Regions from separate parts of the Sinorhizobium sp. NFACC03 genome, predicted to be linked through region 1. Evidence: riboswitches for the same ligand, from Rfam matches in the RefSeq annotation. Region 1 holds a riboswitch; each other region holds the start of a gene.
The links. A riboswitch is a leader RNA that binds a small molecule or an ion and turns the genes downstream of it on or off. The one in region 1 is predicted to bind cobalamin.
Positions count from the first base shown of each region.

Region 2: linked by a shared signal. The riboswitch ahead of BLU35_RS02395 (aromatic ring-hydroxylating oxygenase subunit alpha) and the one ahead of bluB (5,6-dimethylbenzimidazole synthase) in region 1 are both predicted to bind cobalamin.
Region 3: linked by a shared signal. The riboswitch ahead of BLU35_RS21305 (CbtB domain-containing protein) and the one ahead of bluB (5,6-dimethylbenzimidazole synthase) in region 1 are both predicted to bind cobalamin.

Region 1 is NZ_FMXF01000005.1:119,617-126,224, reverse strand. It holds gene BLU35_RS10310 (DUF2865 domain-containing protein) at 53-1,159, shown strand; gene bluB (5,6-dimethylbenzimidazole synthase) at 1,277-1,972, opposite strand; cobalamin riboswitch at 2,019-2,230, opposite strand; gene BLU35_RS10300 (SDR family oxidoreductase) at 2,372-3,184, opposite strand; partial or broken gene BLU35_RS10295 (phytanoyl-CoA dioxygenase family protein) at 3,220-4,459, opposite strand; gene BLU35_RS10290 (LacI family DNA-binding transcriptional regulator) at 4,564-5,583, shown strand; gene BLU35_RS10285 (GGDEF domain-containing protein) at 5,558-6,082, opposite strand; gene BLU35_RS34930 (CHASE4 domain-containing protein) at 5,997-6,608, opposite strand, start outside.
Region 2 is NZ_FMXF01000001.1:495,392-501,999, forward strand. It holds gene BLU35_RS02380 (FAD-binding oxidoreductase) at 1-163, opposite strand, end outside; gene BLU35_RS02385 (L-threonylcarbamoyladenylate synthase) at 308-1,282, opposite strand; gene BLU35_RS02390 (DUF6656 family protein) at 1,362-1,961, opposite strand; cobalamin riboswitch at 2,275-2,483, shown strand; gene BLU35_RS02395 (aromatic ring-hydroxylating oxygenase subunit alpha) at 2,588-3,832, shown strand; gene BLU35_RS02400 (FAD-binding oxidoreductase) at 3,834-4,928, shown strand; partial or broken gene BLU35_RS02405 (glycoside hydrolase family 25 protein) at 5,074-6,084, opposite strand; gene BLU35_RS36010 (hypothetical protein) at 6,188-6,319, shown strand; gene BLU35_RS02410 (BA14K family protein) at 6,492-6,608, shown strand, end outside.
Region 3 is NZ_FMXF01000018.1:16,815-23,422, forward strand. It holds gene BLU35_RS21290 (glucoamylase family protein) at 1-299, shown strand, start outside; gene BLU35_RS21295 (ferric iron reductase) at 296-1,144, shown strand; gene BLU35_RS21300 (CbtA family protein) at 1,194-1,991, opposite strand; gene BLU35_RS21305 (CbtB domain-containing protein) at 2,187-2,363, opposite strand; cobalamin riboswitch at 2,406-2,668, opposite strand; gene BLU35_RS21310 (TetR/AcrR family transcriptional regulator) at 2,667-3,359, opposite strand; gene BLU35_RS21315 (NAD(P)H-binding protein) at 3,463-4,293, shown strand; gene BLU35_RS21320 (anthrone oxygenase family protein) at 4,290-4,769, shown strand; gene BLU35_RS21325 (SRPBCC family protein) at 4,838-5,404, opposite strand; gene BLU35_RS21330 (ArsR/SmtB family transcription factor) at 5,401-5,763, opposite strand; gene BLU35_RS21335 (crotonase/enoyl-CoA hydratase family protein) at 5,814-6,608, opposite strand, start outside.

The sequences.
Region 1 (6,608 bases):
AGGTGAAACAGGAATTGCCGCTGGCAGCCGCCCATATCAGAAGGCCGGCATCATGCGGCATCAGGAAGAGACTTCGCCCGTGTTCCCGCGCTTGAAACACGTCGCTGTGGTGCTTGTGCCGCTGGCCCTGGTCGGTGCCGATCCTTCGCTGGCATCGACCGTGTGCGACCGGCTGAATACCCGGCTTGCGCAACTGCCCGACATGGTCGCCACCACTGCGGATGCCCGGGACTATGCCAGCGCCATCTCACGACAGAATATCGAGCTGCGCCGGGCGAAGAACGACCGCCGCCGCGCGGGCTGCGGTGGCGGCAGCGTCGTCACCTACGATGGCGGCGACCCCGACAGCTGCGGGGAGCTCGACAGCCTCATCGCCGAGATGGAAGACAATCTGCGCATGCTGAAGTCGGAGCGCGAGCAGATCTTCGCCGGCGGCAGCGAAGACAGCCGCCGCCGCATCCTTGCCGCGCTTGAAATCAACGGCTGCTACAGCGACAGCGAGGAGTTCGCCAGCGTCGAGCCCGAAGAGCCCGAAACGCACCGCAACATCATTGCCGACCTGCCACCTGAGGACGCCTACGGGCCGATGCTCGGGCATAACGAAGACAGTTATGCGCCGCAGGATGGCTATTACCGCGGAACGTTGCGGACCATGTGCGTGCGCACCTGCGACGGCGCCTTCTTCCCGATCTCCTCGGATGCGACGCCGGCCGACTTCCCGCGTGACGAACAGGCCTGCCGGGCGCGCTGCCCTGGCGCCGAAACGGAACTCTACTTCCACGATATCAACACGGAAGAGAGCGAACAGATGGTCTCGGCCGTGACCGGGCTACCCTATACCGAAATGCCCAATGCGTTTGCCTATCGCACCCGCGGCATCAGCAAGCCTGGCATGTGCGGCTGCCAGATACCGCAGACTGCCGCAACCTCGCCGAAGACGACCGGCACCAAGATCGGCGACGATCAGTCGTCCATCGTCGTGATCGAAACCAAGAAACCGGCGGACACCACGACCGCCAAGGCGCCGGCCGAGGAGCGGCCCTACGACCCGTCCAAGAGCAAGGTGCGCGTCGTCGGCCCGACCTTCCTGCCGCAGGAAGAAACCTCGATCGACCTGAAGCACCCGAAGGGACCGGCCTATCAACCGGTCCAGAACTGATCCTGGCGCCGCCTTAAAGCGCGTCGCGATCTTTTAGATTCGCTCATTGCACTTTAAGTTTTTGATACTTCGCACGTCGTTATCGCAAAACCGCTGCGCACTTTTGCGAGACGGGTTTTAGGAACTCTCGCCGCAGTTCCCCCAGCCTTCCTCAAACACCAGCTCTTCCAGCGGCAGGCGTTGCCGCCATCCCTTCACCGCCAGTTCGGGCTGCTGGTAAAGGCGATCGACATAACCGAGGCAGAGCCAGGCGACGATCTCGATATGATCGGGAATGCCGAGGATCGCCTTGATCTCGGCCTCGTGAAAGATGCTGACCCAGCCGACGCCAACTCCTTCGGCGCGGGCCGCAAGCCACAGGTTTTGCACGGCGCAAACCGTCGAATAGACATCCATCTGCGGATTGTGCGTGCGGCCGAGAACGACGGCGCCGCCGCGCGTGCGGTCACAGGTGACGCAAATGCTGAGCGGTGCCTTGCGAATGCCTTCGAGTTTCAGCGAGCGGTATTTGGTCTGCTGCTCTACCTCGAACATCAGCGCCGCCTCATCATTGGCGCGACGAAACGCCTGCCAGACGCGCTCGCGCGTTTCTGCCCCCCGCACCAGTACGAAATTCCAGGGCTGCATGAAGCCAACCGACGGTGCACTGTGCGCCGCCGTAAGCAGGCGTTTCACCAGATCGTCGGGAAGAGGTTCTGCCAAGAATTCGTCGCGCACGTCGCGGCGTGTTTCGATAGCGCGGTAGACAGCCTCCCGCTCATCCAGCGAGAAGGCACCGGCAGCCGCAAGGCCGCCCTTCGGTTCAGTCAGCATCGTTCGATCCCCAACAATGCGAAAACCTCCCGCCGTCCGCGCGGGGTTCGGTCTATCTCGCCAGGCCGGTCTTCTGACTTCGGTTCAACCGGTCGCCTCACCTTCCCAGATCGATTTAAGATCCAGTGGCAAAACCTTGAATCAATTCAAGGCACTTGTAGAGGCGACTGTCCCCGTCACAGCGTTGGGCACGTTCCGGAATGACACCGGATTCCCGATTCTCCCGCTTGCGCGGGCACCTGACGGCGTCATAAGGGCACAGCCACTAGCGAAAGACAAGCGCCCGTCAGAGCGGGATGAGGAAAAGTGCACGCAGTTTTCCGCCCGCATTCCGCTCTAACTTCTAAGGACCGATCACGTTTATGATTTTGGATCGATCCGACCCAAAATCATCGTGATCTAGAGCGGCGCCACCGGATGGGGCGAACCGTCATAGCCGCCCCAGACCGATTGGTCGAAGCAGATCACCGATCCGGTCATCAGCCCGGATTCCGCCGAAGACAGGTAGGCGCAGGCTCGCGCCACCTCGGCCGGATCGACGAGCCTGCCGAAGGGTTGGCTGGCGGCCGCCTTTTCGAGCCAATCCGCGGCAGCGCCGTGAAATTCGCGCTGGATGCGGTCCTCGCCTTCGGAAGCCATCCAGCCGATATTCAGGCCGTTGACGCGGATGCGGTTGCGCAGAAGCGCATAGGCAGTGTTCTTGGTCAGCGTCTCCAGAGCGCCTTTCGACGAGCAATAGGCCGCAATGAAGGGCTGCCCGGCCATTGCCGACATCGAGCCGATATTGACGATGGTGCCTTCCGTTCGCTCGCGCCGCATCACCTTCACCGTCTCCTGCATCAGGAAGAACGGCGCCCGCACATTGATGGCGAACATCCGGTCGAAGAGTTCCGGTGTCGTGTCCAGGATCGTGCCGCGATCGGTGATGGCGGCGGCATTGACCAGCGCATCGACCCGACCGAATTCCGCATCGCAGGCGGCAACGACCTTGCGCGCGTCGTCCACCTTTTCAAGATCGGCCTCGACATAGACCACTTTCGCGGCGCTGGCCTTGCCGATTTGCTCGGCCTTCGCCCGCCCCTTGGCGGCATTGCGCCCACAAATGACGATGCCCGCCGCACCGCGTTCGGCGAATAGGCCGGCGATCGTTGCGCCCAGCCCTTGCGTGCCGCCGGTGACGATGGCGACCTTGCCTTGCATCTGTCCGTTCATCGAGTTCCTCCCTCGCAAATGATGATGTGAAACAGCTACGGCTCCCGAGCGAAATGCGCCGGGAGCCTGTCAATTGTGAGACTGACCCAACTCAGCTTGCGCTTCGCCTGCGCGTCGAGTGAGGCCCGAAAATCCTGCTCGCTTGCTCCCGCGGCAAGCGCCTCGCGCATCAACTGCGCCTGGGTCTTTGGCGCCAGCCCGCCAAGCGGCGGATCGCGGTCGAGATTGGTTGGGAAGGAATAGCCCTCGGCGCAGGACGCGATGGCATTGGCCGCTTCTGCATTGGTCAGTTTGCCCCCGCCAAGCAAAACCTTCAACGCCGGATAGAGCGTCGCGCTCATCGTCAGTCGATCGACCGTTTCCATTGTCCGGCCAAAGGCCGAGGACACCTGCAGCAGGTTCGCCACGCGGCGGATGTCGGTGGAGCGGTTGTTGCCGGCCGCGTGGAAGAGCGCCGGATTGAAGAAGACGACATCGCCCTTTTCGAGCGGGAGCTGGACATGGTGCTCGTCGAAATAGGCTCGGAACTCGGGCCGATTGAGCGCCAGATAACCCGGCACATAGGTCTGGCTATAGGGCAGGAACAGGGTCGGCCCGCTTTCAAGCGGCATGTCGCAGTGGGCGACCGCGCCCTGCAGCGTCAGCACCGGCGAGAGCTTGTGGACATGCGCTGGATAGCGCTCGATCACCGCGGCGGTCTGGAAGCCGAGATGGTAGTCCCGGTGCGCCGATTGTGCCGCGCCGCCCGGATTGACGCGGTTCACCTGCGCCGTCATCTGGTAATTCGGCCCAAGCCAGGCTTCGCTGACAAGCGCAATGATGGCATTGCCGTAGTAGGCGGCAAAATTCGCCGGCGCCTTCAGGCAGTGCTTTTCCAGCGAGTTCCAGATGCGATCATTGGCGCCAGGCTTGGCGAAGTGGTCGCCGCCGCCGCTGTTGCTGCGATGCTGCTCCTCGATGATCTCGTCGAAGACGGTGCTCGCGACATCCACCGCGGCGGTATCGGCAAAGGCGCGCTTGAACACCGCCACACCCGGGCCGGTCGCCAGCGCCTCACAGATTTCGGCAAGCACCGCCCGCCGCGTTTCTGCATCGCCGCAGGCGGCAATCAGCTCGTCGCTGTTGTAGATCAACACGTTCTGGTCGCAGCTCGAAGCATAGGGATAGTCGGCCAGGCTGGTCCGGCGCTCGACCTCCGCCCGGAACGCCTCGATATCGCAGGCCGCTTCGGCAGATGCGCTCGATCCGCTGCCTCGCCCTGTTGTCGGTCTTCATCGCGTTTCCTCCTCCGGAACATCTTGATGGGCACGACTATAGGCGGCGGCAAAACATGATATAGAGCAGGAATCCATCAAAAATCCATCAGGAGAGCAGCGGCGGTGGCCCATCCCTTTCTGGTCAAGGACATCGCCTTTCAGGCCGGTCTCAGCACCGCGACGGTCGATCGCGTACTCAACGAGCGCCCGGGTGTCCGCCGCCAGACCGTCGCCAGGGTTCGCGCAGCCATCGAGGAACTGGAGAAGCAGCAGGCGGGACTCGACATTCAAGGCCGCAAGTTCGCGATCGATATCGTCATGGAGGCGCCGGAGCGCTTTACCGATGCGGTACGACGGGCCTTTGAAAGCGAAGCCATGACACTGGCGCCGACGAGCTTTCGCTGCCGTTTTCACTTCGCCGAGACCATGCGGCCGCAGGACATCGTGCAACTGCTCGGCCGCATCCGCCTGCGCGGAACCGACGGGCTGGTATTGAAGGCGCCGGATGTGCCCGAGATCGTTGGCGCCGTCGCACGCTTCGAGACAGGCGGCATTCCCGTCGTGACGCTGGCGACCGACCTTCCCAACTCCCAGCGCACCGCCTATGCGGGCGCCGACAACCGGGCGGCCGGAGAAACGGCTGCCTATCTGATTGGCGAACGCTTTGCAGGTGCCGCGGCCACGGTCCTCGTGACGCTATCCAGCGGCCGCTTCCGCGGCGAGGAAGAGCGGGAGATCGGCTTTCGCCGAGTGCTGCGTCAGCACTATCCGACAATCAGGATCGTCGAGATCAGCGAGGGGCATGGTCGCGATAGCGAAACCGGCGCGCTGGCGGACGCAGCGCTCGCCGCCAACCCCGACATCAATGCCGCCTATTCGATCGGCGGCGGCAACCGCTCGGTGCTGGCAGCCTTCGATCGCCTCAACCGCAACTGCGCACTCTACATCGCCCATGATCTCGACGATGACAATCTGGCGCTGCTGCGCGCGCGGCGCATTCATTTCGTCCTGCATCACGACCTGAAGACCGACGCGCGCACGGCCTTCCGCACCATCATGCTTTACGGCCGCGTGCCGTCCGCCGCAGTCGGCCCTCAGCTTTCGGCCGTGGTGGTCATCACGCTCTATAACGTACCGGAGTAGAAAAATCGCCCAGGCCGCTTGGCCCGGCGGTTGGCTGCTCGCCGGTGGTTTCACCCGGCAGCACCGTATCGTCAGCGGTCTCGACGCGGTTGCGGCCACGTCGCTTGGCAAGATAGAGCGCCTCATCTGCCGCCAGCAGCAAGGCACGCGCGGTCAAACCATGGCGCGGCGCGAAGGCGATGCCGGCGCTGCCGCCGACGACCAGCAGCTGGCCGTTGAACCCAACCGGTGTCTGCGCATCGGCGACAAGACCGGCCGCAAGCCCACGGGCTTCGGCCTCGCTGCAATCGCCGAGGATGATTGCGAACTCGTCGCCGCCGAGCCGTGCCACAGTACCGTTGGGTCCGGCGCGGTTCCGGAAACGCTCGGCCATGGCGACCAGAACAGCGTCGCCTGCCGCATGACCATAGCGGTCATTGACCGCCTTGAACGCGTCGAGGTCGGCATAGACGAGCGTGAACGGGTGCGTCTTTGCCTTCAACAGCGCCGCTGCCAGCATGTCGTCGAAACCGCTGCGATTGAGCAGCCCCGTCAGCCGATCGTGCTTGGCGAGATGCCGGTTGAGCGCCTCGCTCTGCTGCAAGGCGGCAAAGAGCGTCGAGAAGCGGAAGGCAACGAACGCCATCAGTAGCGCTGCGACGATTGGCGCGCACGAACCCGCCAGGAGATTGCGGCATCCAAGCCGCCACCAGACAGGAGGCGTCGGAACAGCGGCCGACCGATGTGTAAACGCTGCCCTCCGGCCGCTCGGTCAATGGCACGAAAGCAAGCCCCCGGACGCCCAAACGCGCCGCGATCTCTCGCGTCATCTTGGCCGTCACCGGTCGCACCGAAACCATGAGCACCGGTGCCCGGCGCTCCGCTGGAACGACCAGCGTTTCCGGGATGACCGCCTGCACCACCGCGACGCTCATGCGCCCGTCGATCTCACGCAAGTCCATGGCGTGGATCCCGGGTACGGACGGCATCAGCGATTGCGGGTCGGGCGTCACGACATCCAGCACGTAGGAGCCGTGGTTGTTTCT
Region 2 (6,608 bases), on a different contig from region 1:
CGTCGACCGAACCGGGGCGAAGCACCATCGGCGTCGTGCCGCGAAAGAGCCCGCGGGATTCGACGAGATAGCGCGCCTTGTCCGCTTCGGCGGTGAGCGCATTGGCGCTGCCGACGATCTCGACGAAGGAGGCGATGAGTTCAGGAGAGGGAAGGGTCGTCATGAGTCTGCCTTCGCACTGCGCTTGAGCGCGCTATCGGATCGGTCGAACTGAAGACACGATCCTCGGTTCCTATCGGCTGCGATCATAACCGCAATCGCGGCCGTCCGGTGAGGGCGGGGTGCGGAGGAGAAGCCGCACGCGATCTCACCCTCGCGGCGCCGCCGCACGCTGCAGCCGGTCGATGATCGCTTCTCCCAATCCTTCCGACGGGATCGGCCCGAAGGCGATCGTCGCAGCGCCGCTGGCGTCGGCCCGCTTCATGTAGTCGAAGAGATTGGCTGCCGCTTCGTGAAGATTTCCGGTCGGGCTGAGATCGAGAACGATGGCCGCCTGTTCCTCGCCGGCGATCCGGCCGCCGCCGTAGCGGATCAAGGCCTCGCCCGCACGCACATCGGCAACATCGAGCCTGACGGCCGCGCCGGGCGCGTAGTGGGAGGCCAGCATGCCCGGCGCCTCGATCGTTGCTCCCGCCGTTTCCGGTCGGATCACCGGACGATCGAGCAGGCGCTCGATTTCTGCGGCATCGAGGCCGCCGGGGCGGAGCAGCCGGATCTCGTCGCCATCGACCTTGATGATCGTGGACTCCAAGCCGATTTCGGCCGGGCCTGCGTCGAGGATCAGTTTCAGCTTTTCGCCGAGATCCGCATCGACATGGACCGCACTGGTCGGGCTGATCTTGCCCGAGGTGTTGGCGCTGGGCGCTGCGAGCGGCCGCCCGAAGCGGGCGATCACCCGGCGCGAAAAGCCGTCGGGCATGCGGATGCCAAGCGTGTCGAGGCCGGCCGAGGCCAGCGCATGCACGCTGCTATCGGGCCGCTGCGGCAAGATCAGCGTCAGGGGTCCGGGCCAGAAGGTTTCCGCCAGGCGTCGGGAAATCGGGTCGAAGCGCACATGGGCCTCGGCCATCGCCATGTCGGAGACATGCGAGATCAGCGGATTGAAGCGCGGCCGGCCCTTCATCTCGTAGATGCGGCTGATCGCATCGGGATTGGTGGCGTCGGCGGCAAGGCCATAGACGGTTTCGGTGGGAATCGCGACCGGTTCGCCTTCGGCAAGAACGGCGCAGGCGCGTTCGATCGCGCGGTCCGGTTCCCTGCCTGTGTCGATGATCTCTGCCATGCCGTTTCCTTTCCGACGCTTCCTTAACGGACGTGCCGGGAAAACAGAACGATTTTTTTGGGGGCGTTCGGTTGCTGCCTCAGAGACTGCGGATAATGCGGCGCAGCGCGGAGTCCCGGGCACCCAGCATCAGCACGTTCTTGAGAGCAACCTTGGGGTCGTCCGTGCGGAAGAGGAGCCCGTTGTCGCGGACGTTGCGGTTGATGACCATCTGTCCGTCTTCGGCGTTCGGCTCGATCGCGACCGCGAAATACATGCGGGAATAGCCGCTCTGGATACGGTCGAAGAAATGTGTCTCATCACCAAGGTCGCTGAAGAAATTGGCGAAGTAGAACGACCAGGTGATGTCCTTGGAAGGCGTGACCGCCGTCCGCGCCGCCGTCACATGGCAATAGCCGAGATGCGGCTTGCCGACGAGCGTGCGGTGAAAAATCAGCTTGGGAAACTGGATCGAGGCATGAAAGCCGTTGATCCGCTTGTGCGTCGTGTCACCGGCGGTCGCGAGCTTCTTGCCGGTCCTGTCCGCGACTTCTTCGTAGCTCAGATACCGTCGCTCGCTCGGCAGCCATTGCCGGCGGTTGATCCTGCCGGTGCGCAGAAACTCGGTATGAACGGCCGTCTTCGGCATGACCGCCGGCGGCTTCTCGGCCGCAGCGTCGTAATATCTGAACTTTGCCATGATCGTCAGTGTGCCATCTGCCTGCCGGACATCTTCGTCCGCCGGCAAGCCTAGTGGCTTATGGTTAATGAAGGATTTCCTTTCGTTCGCGGAAGATGCCCCTGCACATTCATGGGAATGTCGCAAACGGGCGAAGCCTTCCTGTGTCTGCGTCATGTCAGTCACAAAAGACGGCATCTGCCCAATTTTTGATCTATCTATATGTTTATAAAGTGAAAAATTCTCGCATCCGTTTCCAAAAGGCGGTTTCGATCGTGTCGTCATTCTGGAATTGAATGTCGCTATCCGGCGCCTGCCGAGGCGCCTTCCGCGCTTACATATCCTTACTCAAGGTGTCGTCTTCCAAAGGGGAAGGCGGATAATTGGGAAGCCGGTCAAATCCCGGCGCTGCCCCCGCAACGGTGGTGGAGCGAAAGCCTCGGCAAAAGGCCACTGGACGGTTTTCCGTCCGGGAAGGCGCCGGGCTGGTCCTTCGAAGGACGGCTCCTGAGCCCGGAAACCAGCCTTGACAGACATAACCGTAACGGGTTGCGGCGGGCAGCCGGATCGGAGCCTAAAACGCATGGGCGTGCGCCCATGCGGGTTCCTGTCCTGCCTCTCCGAAACATGGCGCATGAGGACAGGACATGGATACCAAGACCGATATGCTTCGCAAGCTGAAGGGCCGGCGTGACGGCTACAGCCTCGATCGGGCCTTCTACATCGACCCCGACTATTACCGGCAGGACCTGGAAAACATCTGGTATCGGGATTGGCTGTTCATCGGCCACGATTGCGAAATCCCGCGGGCCGGCAACTATTTCACCGTCCAGGTCGGCGACTATCCGGTCGTCATCACCCGCGATCGCCAGGGCACGATCCGCGCGCTCCACAACTCCTGCCGCCACCGCGGCTCCCGCGTCTGCACGCAGCACAAGGGCTCTTCGGCAAAGCTCGTCTGTCCCTATCATCAATGGACCTACGAGCTCGACGGCTCGCTGCTCTTCGCACGCCAGATGGGTGAAGACTTCGACAAGGCAGCCCACAGCCTGAAGCAGATCCATTGCGAAACGGTCGGCGGCTACATCTTCATCAACCTGTCGGAGACGCCGGCGGATTTCGCCGCCTTCCGCGAGCTGGCATTCCCCTACCTCGCGCCGCACCGGCTGGGAGAGACCAAGGTCGCCTTCGAAAGCACCATCATCGAAAAGGGCAACTGGAAGCTCGTCTGGGAGAACAACCGCGAGTGCTACCACTGCGCCGCCAATCACCCCGAACTCTGCCGGACCTATCCGGAAGCGCCGACCGCGACCGGGGTGCAGGGCGCCAAGGACGATCCGGTGATTGCCGCCCATTGGGCGAAGTGCGAGGCCGAGGGCCTGCCGAGCGAGTTCCGGATGTCGCCGACCGGCCAGTTCCGCGCCGCGCGCATGCCGCTGGTCGATAATGCCGAAAGCTACACCATGTCGGGTGCGCCCGCCGTAAAAAGGGCGCTGTCGGCCGATGTCAGGCAGAAGCAGATCGGCACGCTCCTGATGTTCCACTACCCGACGACCTGGAACCACGTGCTTTCGGATCACGCCATCACCTTCCGCGTGTTGCCGCTCGGGCCGGAACTCACGCAGGTGACAACGAAGTGGCTGGTCCACAAGGACGCGGTCGAAGGTGTCGACTACACGCTCGAGGATCTGACTCATGTCTGGACCGAGACCAACGACCAGGATCGCCAGATCGTCGAGGAAAATGCCTTCGGCATCCGCTCGCCGGCCTATGAGCCCGGTCCGTATTCGCCGGAGCACGAGGGCGGCGTGATGCAGTTCGTCGAATGGTACTGCAAGTTCATGGAGCAGCGCCTGCAGGGCGATGCGGCTCCGCTCTCAAAGGTCGCCTGATATGCAGATGGCGTCCTCCTTCCATCATTTCGACGAACTGCATGTCTGGATCGATCGGCAGCAGATGCTCGAATGCACATCGGCCGTCGTCGAGACCGCCGATGTCATGACCTTCACCTTCCGTGCGGAGAAGCCCGCCTGGTTTCGTTATCTGCCCGGGCAGTTCGTCACCCTCGAATTGCCGGTCGCCGACGATCCGGTCATGCGCACCTACACCCTGTCGTCGACACCGTCTCGCCCGCTTTCGATCGCCGTGACGGTCAAGGCGCAGGCCGACAGCATCGGCACCCGCTGGATGTTCGATCACCTGAAGCCGGGCATGAAGCTCCGGGCTTTTGGCCCGCTCGGCGATTTCAGCTTCGTCCGTCATCCCGGCGAAAAGTACCTGTTTATCTCCGCCGGCTCCGGCATCACCCCGATGATGTCGATGACACGCTGGATGGCCGACTGCGTGCCGGAGACCGATGTCACCTTCATCTCCTGCGCGCGCCGGCCGGACGACCTTCTGTTTCGCTCGGAGCTCGAGGTTCTGGCGACACAGATGTCCGGACTGAACCTCGGCTTCATCGTCGAAGGGCACGAGGCGCGTCACGGCTGGCACGGCCTGCGCGGCCGCATCGACGGTGCCAAGCTACCGTTGCTCGCTCCCGACTTCCAGGAGCGCACGGTGTTCTGCTGCGGTCCGGAACCGTTCATGCGCGGTGTGCGCGAGATGCTGAAGGCAGCCGGCTTCGACATGGCCCGCTATCACGAGGAGAGCTTCCAGCCGGCGGCAGCACCTGCCGCGGAAGAGATCGCCGTGCGCGCCGGTGCCGGCGATGATGGTGAGGTTCAGGCGGCCAAGGTCGCCTTCACCATGAGCGGCAAGGAGGTCGAGGCGAAACCCGGCCAAACGATCCTGCAGACGGCACGCGCCAACGGTGTGAGGATCGGCGCTGCCTGCGAGGGCGGTATCTGCGGCACCTGCCGGGTGATGAAGGTCGCGGGCGAGGTCGAGATGAACCACAATGGCGGTATTCTCGATGACGAGATCGACGAGGGTTACATCCTCGCCTGTTGCTCGCGGCCGCTGGGAGATGTCCAGATCGAAGCCTGAAGGATCAGGGCGTGTTGCAGGGCGCAGGCTTGATTGCAACGCGCCGTAGATTGTCGGCATTGGCAACCGCGCCGATACAACCGCCCTGTGCCGCGTCATCGGCGGCGACCGCCACCTGTAGGGCGCGCTCGTGGCGAGCGAAGTCGATCGAGCCCGTCACCAGCCTGTCGACGCCGCTGCCGGCGCCGCTCGTGGCACCGGCACGGCTGACGAGCAGCGGCTCGCCAAGCGTTGCGGAGGCCCGTGCGACCGCGTGCATGCCCGTCCCCTGCTCGGCTTGAGCAACGAGGGTGAGCGGCAATGGCTTTTCAGGCAGCAAGGCACCCTGCGCCCAAATCGCTTTCAGCGCCAGCGGCGACTTTGCAGCGACATTCACGTCGATATCGTCGAGCGTCCCTGGCACGCGGTAGGGGCAACGCCGTTTGCCGCAATTGATGCCGGACGAGAACTGCCACAACGCATAGCTTTCCCAATTGCCCATCGGGAAGACCTGGCGGATATCCGGCTTGTAGCGCGCGTACCAGAGCGGCAGGCGCGACAGCAGCCGGTGCTTGGCGCGGTGCGCGGCGATATATTTGGCCGTGATGTGGTTGGTATAGAGGATCGGATAACGTCCGGTGCGGGTCTTGACGTGGCCGGCGAAAATCGCGGCATCCTCTAGCGACATGTATTTCTCCGCATCGATGCCCTCGAGATCGAGGACCATCAACTCGTCGTCGCGCGGCTCGGCGTAGTCGAGGAAATGGTTCGCCTGGTCGACGGGATTGCCGGGACGGGCGAGATGGTAGGCACCCCACAGCAGCCCGTGTGTGCGGGCGATCATGCGCCGGGTCTGGTAGAGCTCACGGCTGACGGCGTATTTGCGCCACATGGTCTTGCAGTGGTTGAAGGTGTCGCCGTTGTGGTCGCCGGTGCAGGAGAAGCTCTCGGGCAGGCCATCGGAGGCCTTGGCGATGAAGCCGGAGATGCGCTTGTCCGCAAGCATCGTTTCCCAGTCGATGCTGTTCATCTCATAGGCATCGACGATGATGGCGTTGGACTTGGTCTTCCAGGGTTCCAGTTCACCGGCGCGTGCGATCGCCGCCGCGAAAGCCAGACCTAGAAAGGTCGCGAGGCGCAGAATCATCCCTGTGGTGGAGATATACCGCTTTGCCATTCTCTGAGATTGCCGACAGTATCGTTAATGTATCGTAAATCCCAGCCCCCGAGGCGGACTGTGCTGGAGCGGCGCGCGAAAGTATACCGACCTCCGGCTGTATATGAGCAATGCCTTGCATAATATTGGTGTGTCGCGTGATGCCTTCGACGCCGACAGGCGGATGAACGAATGCGCCGAAGCCGTCACTGCTGCCGATCTGCAGCTATTGATCCGCAGCAGCCGCGATGTCTGAAGATGGAACAAACCCGGTGACTTATGCGTTGCTGGCTGGTTTCGGTTTTCCCGGCTGAGGGTCATCCCCGGTTTTGCAGCGAACCGGGTGAAATCACGCAGAGGCTGAAGTTCCCGTAGTCGCCCGATTTTTTGGCACCCTGCGGAGCGTGGATTCGGTTATGGAGGTTTTGATGAAGACTTTGCTGAAGACCGGGAAGAGCCGGTGGTTTTCTGCGATTATTGCCGCGGCAGTTCTGATGACGTCCGCGGCCCCGTCGCAGGCGTTCATGCCGACGCCGCCTCGCGTC
Region 3 (6,608 bases), on a different contig from region 1:
GTCTGCCTTTCGATCCGGATGCGTCCCTATCGGCCCTCGGCCATGTCGCGGCCGGCTATCCCGGGCTTCTGAAGGAAGGGCGCTTTCCGGGCGGGTTCAATCCGAGCCTTGCTGGCGAGGGGCCTGCGGGTTGGATCGACGAGCGTGTCGTCGGCCTTGACCAGGGGCTCGTCGTGATGATGATCGAGAATTGGCGGAGCGGCTTCGTCTGGGAGCTGACACGCAGCCTGCCGGCGATCCGGCGCGGTCTTGAGCGCGCGGGATATGAGGGCGGCTGGCTGGCGACGGAGACGGCATGAATTCGAGAAATCACCAGCGGATGGCGCGGACGGTCGAGGGATATCCGCCGCAGGCGCTGGCAGTGGTCGAGCGGTTGCACGCGCAGTTCCCCGACGCCGGTGTCTCGCTCGGGCCGGCGGACAGTGCCTTCAGCGCACCAGCCGCCTTCTGGGCCGCTGGTGGGACCGGGATCGAGCAGAGCCTTGCCTATCAGGACTTTTTCGCAATCGGCATGACGGACCGGATTCGGGCGGCACATCTGATCGCCTTCTACAGCCGCCAGCTGAGTGTGGTTCTCGGCGCGCTCTATCTTGGCGCGGGTCTTCAGGCGCAGATCGCCGGGCTTCGCTTCGAAGAGTGGACCCGCCTTCACCAAGATCGGGAAGTTGCCGGCAAGCGTTATCATTTCCGCCTCGGTGTGGCGGAAGGGCCGCAGCATGCCGAAGGCATCAGCGCTTTCGAGCGCGGCTTCACGGCCCATCTGGCGCCGGTCATCGCGGTCCTGAAAAAGCGCACCGGGCTTTCTTCCGGGGCGCAGTGGCGGCTGGCAGCGGATTCCCTTGCCGGAGCGTTCCTGGAGATCGGTCGCGCGATCGGTGACGAGGCGCGCGGCATGGCCGAGGCGCTTGCGATCGTCAAGCGGCGGGGCTCGCGGTTGTTCTCGGAAGAGCTCTGCTACGAGGAGATCTCCGCGGTCGATCCGGCAAGCGGCGCGCAACTGTCGCGCCAATATCGGATCCGTTGCGGCTGTTGCCTCTACTTCCAAACGGAGGGTAGCAGCTTCTGCGATACCTGCGTCCTGCTGGAGCCGGACGATCGCCGCGCGCGGCTGGCCGCGCATCTCATGCAAAACGGCGGAGCCTGAACCCCGCCGTCGTTTGTTCAGGTGCCCATGGGGGGCGTGATCGGCCGGATCAGTTTGCTCTCGCGAAACGCTCGTTGATGAAGCCGGAGACGACGCCAAGCACGATCCAGAAGGCGAGCGTGGTGGCGAGTGCGGCAACCGCAAACTCGGCGCCGAGTACGGCCGGAACGTTGCTCGTAATATCGACCGGCTGCGGCGCGCCGTAGACATGGGGTGCTGCGATCAGCACCAGGCCTGCGACCTTGGAGACGATCTCCTCGCGCAGGACGACGAGATAGAGACCGACTGCGGAGAGGGCGACGGTTGCCAGCCACCAGGTCTGGCGGTCGCCGAGTTCGGCGGCCGGGAAACCCGGCAGTTCCGGCGGCAGGCCGATTGCCGGCAGCATGTGCACGGCGAGCCAGCCGCAGGCGCCCCAGAGCGCGCCGTTCCGGAGCGTGATCGGGTAACCGATCACCAGGCTGACGCCGGCCAGGAGCAGGCCGAAGCCGGAGCCGGTGACGAGGTTGGCAATGAGTGTGCCGGAGAACCGGCTCATACCGAACATGATGCCGCCTTCCTCGTGTTCGCCCTCATGCGCATAGGCTGGCGTGATCGGCGACAGGGCATCGAGCATGGCGGAAAGCGGTGAGACCGCCTTCAGCGACGAATGCTGGTCATGGCCCTCGGCGGCGGGTTGCGTCGTTCCAGGCTGTGCAGCGGGCTGTTCGGTTGCGGCCGGAGCCTCGCCTTCGAATTCCTCCGCATGCAGGATCAGCGGGGTTACCCGAAATTCCTGGGCGCCGGTCATGAAGACACCGGCAATCAGTCCAGCCACGATCGCGGCCAGAAGCGTTCTGACAATCATCTTGAAGTCCCTCGATAACGGCAAAAGCCACGCGCTGCGGCGTGGTTTGCAAGCCTTCCCGTTCTGCCATGCGGATGGCCGTTGCGCGCCGGACGAAACCGGCATGCACAAACACCGACATCCGGCACAGGCCGGATGCGTTCATGTCCGCAGACACTTCGATGCGGAACGTGAGTTACGTTCCGGAACATCGTCTTAGTGGCAGGGGAAGCCGTAGGAGTGGCGGGTGTCGTGCGCGGTGTCGTGCAGCACGGCCGAATTGGCAAGGCCGGCACCGAAGACGAGGAATGCGCCGATGAAAAGCGCGATGACGCCAGCGGTCAGACGATCGCTGAGGGAGAGCGGAATGCTCGAAACAGTAGACGTAGCCATGACAACCTCCGTGATGGCATCGGGAAATTCCCGGTGTGGGCCCTATGCCCGTATCGAGTGGCAGGTTTCCTGGCTCACGGCGCTGGGCGGGAAGCCCTGGATCAGCCTCGCCTTCCCAGATCGACCACCCTCTCGTGGTCTCTTCCAGTGGCTTCTTCCGGATCGCTCCGGAATGGCAGATCGACGTCGCTCTACAGTCGCGGGGTCGGCCGTGATGTGAATGCCCAGCATGGGTCCATCCGTCACGTTCCCGTTTACTCCCGAAACACGTTCGTGTCCCGGGAACCAATCGATCTCTGATGATTAGGATCGCACCCCTAATATGTCAATTGGACTTGCGCCGCCGCCCGGTCCATCCGCGACAAAATCGCGGATGATCATGCGTTTATAGGCCTCGACGATGCGGTCGCCCTCGGCGCGATCGACCGACACCGCAAGCCGCATGGTGCAATCGCCGAGATGCATGATCAGGAAAGCGGCACTGTCGATGGTTTCGCGCGGGGTTTCGGGCACAAGCCGGGCCCAGACATCGGCAAGCAGTTTTCCGCCGGCGCGGCTTTGCAGAAGATCGATCTCGCGCAGCGCCTTGTCGGCCTGCATTGCCGACCAGATGTCGCGCATGACGGGCTCGGCCAGGAACATGTCGTAGTAGATGTCGAACAGCACACAGAAGGCGTCGCGTAGTTCCGCGAGTGATGTGACCTTGGCAAGTTCGGCAGCGATGCACTCGTTGCACACGGCATTGTAGCGCTCGGCCAGCGTGCGCACGATCGCCGCCTTGTCAGGGAAGTACTGGTAGAGCGAGCCGATCGAAATTCCAGCCTTTTCAGCGACTTCGCTCATCCGCATGGCGTCGCTGCCCTTTTCCTGAATGAGCGCCGTCGCGCAGGCAAGGATTTGTTCGACGCGCTCGCGGCTGCGTTTCTGGCTGGGTGTCCGGCGCAGCGCAGTCTCGTCTTCGGCGGGGACCGCGGATGGGCTTGTTTCTGTAATCATGAGTGATGCTCACATTTTGGCTTGACTCTTAAAATACGAGGATTTATCACATTTGCAAATGTGAGAGATGCTCATGTTTGTTGATGAACCTTAGGAGGAAACGATGTCTCAGAAAGTCACACTGGTTTTGGGCGGTACCGGCAAGACGGGGCGGCGGGTGGCTGAGCGCCTTCAAGAGCGGGGTGTTGCGGTGCGCATCGGCGCCCGTTCGGCATCACCGTCCTTCGACTGGACGGACGAGGCGACCTGGGCGCCTGTGCTCGAAAATGTCGATCGCATCTATGTCTGCTACCAGCCCGATCTGGCGGTGCCGGGCTCTGTCGAGACCATCCGCAAGTTCTCAAACCTTGCCGTCGGCGCGGGCATCAGGCGGCTGGTGCTTCTGTCGGGGCGCGGCGAGGACGAGGCGGAAGCGGCCGAGCGCGCGCTGCAGGCCTCCGGCGCCGACTGGACGATCATTCGGGGGAGCTGGTTCTTCGAAAACTTCAACGAAGGCTTCCTGGCAGAGGGAGTTCTAAGCGGTTCGGTCTTCCTGCCCGTGGATACAGTCACCGAGCCTTTCGTCAGCTGCGACGACATCGCCGACGTCGCGGTTGAAGCGCTTCTCGACGATGATCATGTCGGCAAGGTCTATTCTCTGACCGGCCCGCGGCTGATGACCTTCGCTGAAGCCGTGACCGAGATCGCTGCCGCGGCCAAACGCCCGATCTCCTATCAGGCCGTGCCGGTTGCCGACTTCGCCGCGCAATTGCAGGCTGACGGCGTGCCTGATGACTATGTCGAACTCATCCGCTATCTCTTCACCTCGGTGCTCGACGGGCGCAATTCGAGTGTGACGTCTGACGTCGAGCGCGTGCTTGGGCGGCGGCCGCGCGACTTTGCAACCTACGCCCGCGAGACCGCAGCAACTGGTGTCTGGAGTATTGCCGCATGATCCCGCTGATCCCCGCTCTGGCGTTTGCCGCCGCGATCGGTTCCGGCCTGATGGCCGGGCTGTTCTTCATCTTTTCGGTCTGCATCATGCAAGCCTTGTCGCGGCTGCCGCCGGAGCAGGGGATCGCCGCGATGAACGCCATCAATGTCGTCATCCAGAACCCGATCTTCCTCAGCGCCTTCATGGGCACGGCGCTGCTCGGCCTGGCGCTGATCGTCGTCGCGTTCATTTCGGGTGGCGAGGGCCGATGGCTGCTGGCCGCGGGCGGCCTGGCCTATGTCGTCGGCGTGCTTCTGGTGACGATCGTCTTCAACGTGCCGATGAACGACGCACTTGGGGCCGCTGCACCCGGGCAAGCTGCAATCGACCTCTGGCGTGAGCGCTATCTCACCGACTGGGTCTGGTGGAACCACGTTCGCACCTTCGCATCGATCGGTTCGCTGGCGCTCTTCATCCTCGGTTTCGCCCGCACTTGACAAAAAGCGCCGGCAAGGCCGTCATTCCTTGCCGGTGCACCCTTCTGAGGTCTCGTCACCTCGGGCGGTCAGCGCTTGGGGATGCGCGCGTCGTACTGCTCTTCAAGCTCAGCAAACTTGCTCCAGAAGGCTGCAGGCTGCTCTCCTTCCAAAAGGTCGCGCAACAGGTCGAGATGCACGTGCCAGCCGGCGGAGAAGCTCGTCATGATACCGCGGTTGGCGATCCGGGTATGGGTGACGATCAGCAGCACCTTGTCGCCGCGCGGGCTGAGTTCGAAGCGGACCTCGGAGGGCGTATCCGTGCCTTCGTCCCAGCTATAGGCGAGCAGGCGCGGTGGCTCCCAGGCGAGCACATGCCCGTGCTTGCGAACCTCGCCGGCGTGATCGGCGTATTTTTTCGGCGGTCGATCATCCTCTGTCGTCAGTTCCGAATGGCGGAAGACGTGTTCGACCGCTGCACCCTCGGAAGAGCCGATCGTTCCCGATACCATCCAGAGCCGGCGCTTGTTTTCCTCTGTCAGATAGGACCAGACCCGCTCGATCGGGCCGGGAAGCAGGCGTTCGATGCGCACCGCATCGGGGGCGATGACGCGGCCGTAATCGGCGCTGGCAAAGGCTGTGGCAGGCGATGTCATGGCTTTTCCTCCGTATCGTTTTGAACAGTTGCGTCGTCGGCGAGAAGCAGCGCCTCAAGTGCGTCAATGCGCGTTCGCCAGAAGGCTTCGTAGTGGCGCATCCACTCCATACCTGCATGCATCGGCGCTGCATCGAGGCGGCATACATGCGTGCGTCCTTTCACTTCGCGGCGCACGAGACCTGCTCCTTCCAGCACCTTGATGTGCTTCGATGCCGCGGCCAGCGAGATCGAGAAGGGGGCCGCAAGCTCGCCGACCAGTCTCTCGCCTTGCGAAAGGTTCTGGAGCATGGCGCGGCGCGTCGGATCCGAAAGCGCGTGGAACACGGCATCGAGATGTGCGTTCTGATATTCAACCATGTTGTTGAATATCACTTCGATTGCGAAGATTGTCAACCGTTTGGTTGAATTTAGTAGTAGCTCGAGAAGGAACCGTCGCGCGGCGGGTCGTCGTGGACATGCCGTCCCTTCCAGGCGGCGAGCGCATCGGAGAGATCGTCGGTCGGCACCATCTGGGCGAACTGTTCGCTCTCGACCAGCAGCCCCTCTGCGATCGACATGTTGAGGCCGCGGGTGACGGCGGTGATGATCGAGCGGATGGCGAGCGGCGAATAGCCCATGATGCGGCTGGCCAGGTCGCGGGCGGCGGGCATCAGCTCCTCATGGGCGACGACGTGATTGACGAGCCCCATCTCCCGCGCGCGTTCCGGCGAAAAATCCTCCCCCGTCAACAGCAGTTCGAGTGCGCGCTTGCGGCCGGCAAGCCGCGGCAGGCGCTGGGTGCCGCCGAAGGTCGGCGGCATGCCGAGCTTGATCTCCGGCTTGGCAAAGCGCGCCCGGTCACTGGCGATCGCCAGATGCACGGCCTCGGTGATCTCGCAGCCGCCGCCGAAGGCGAGCCCGTTGACCGCGGCGATGACCGGCTTCGGAAAGGCTTCGAGCCGCGCCGTCAGCCGCTGGCCGCGGCGGACGAAATCGCGCACAGCCGGGTTTACGCCCGCAGCCACGCTTTCCGAGAACTCGTGGATATCGCCGCCTGCGGAAAAGGCACGGTCGCCGGCGCCGGTGATGATCACCGCGCCGACAGCGTCGTTCACTTCGATCGTGTCGAGAAGGACCATGAGCCGGTCGATCAGCTCATAGTTCAGCGCGTTGAGTTTCTCCGGGCGGTTGAGGATGAGCAGGGCGGTCCCCTCGGAAATCTG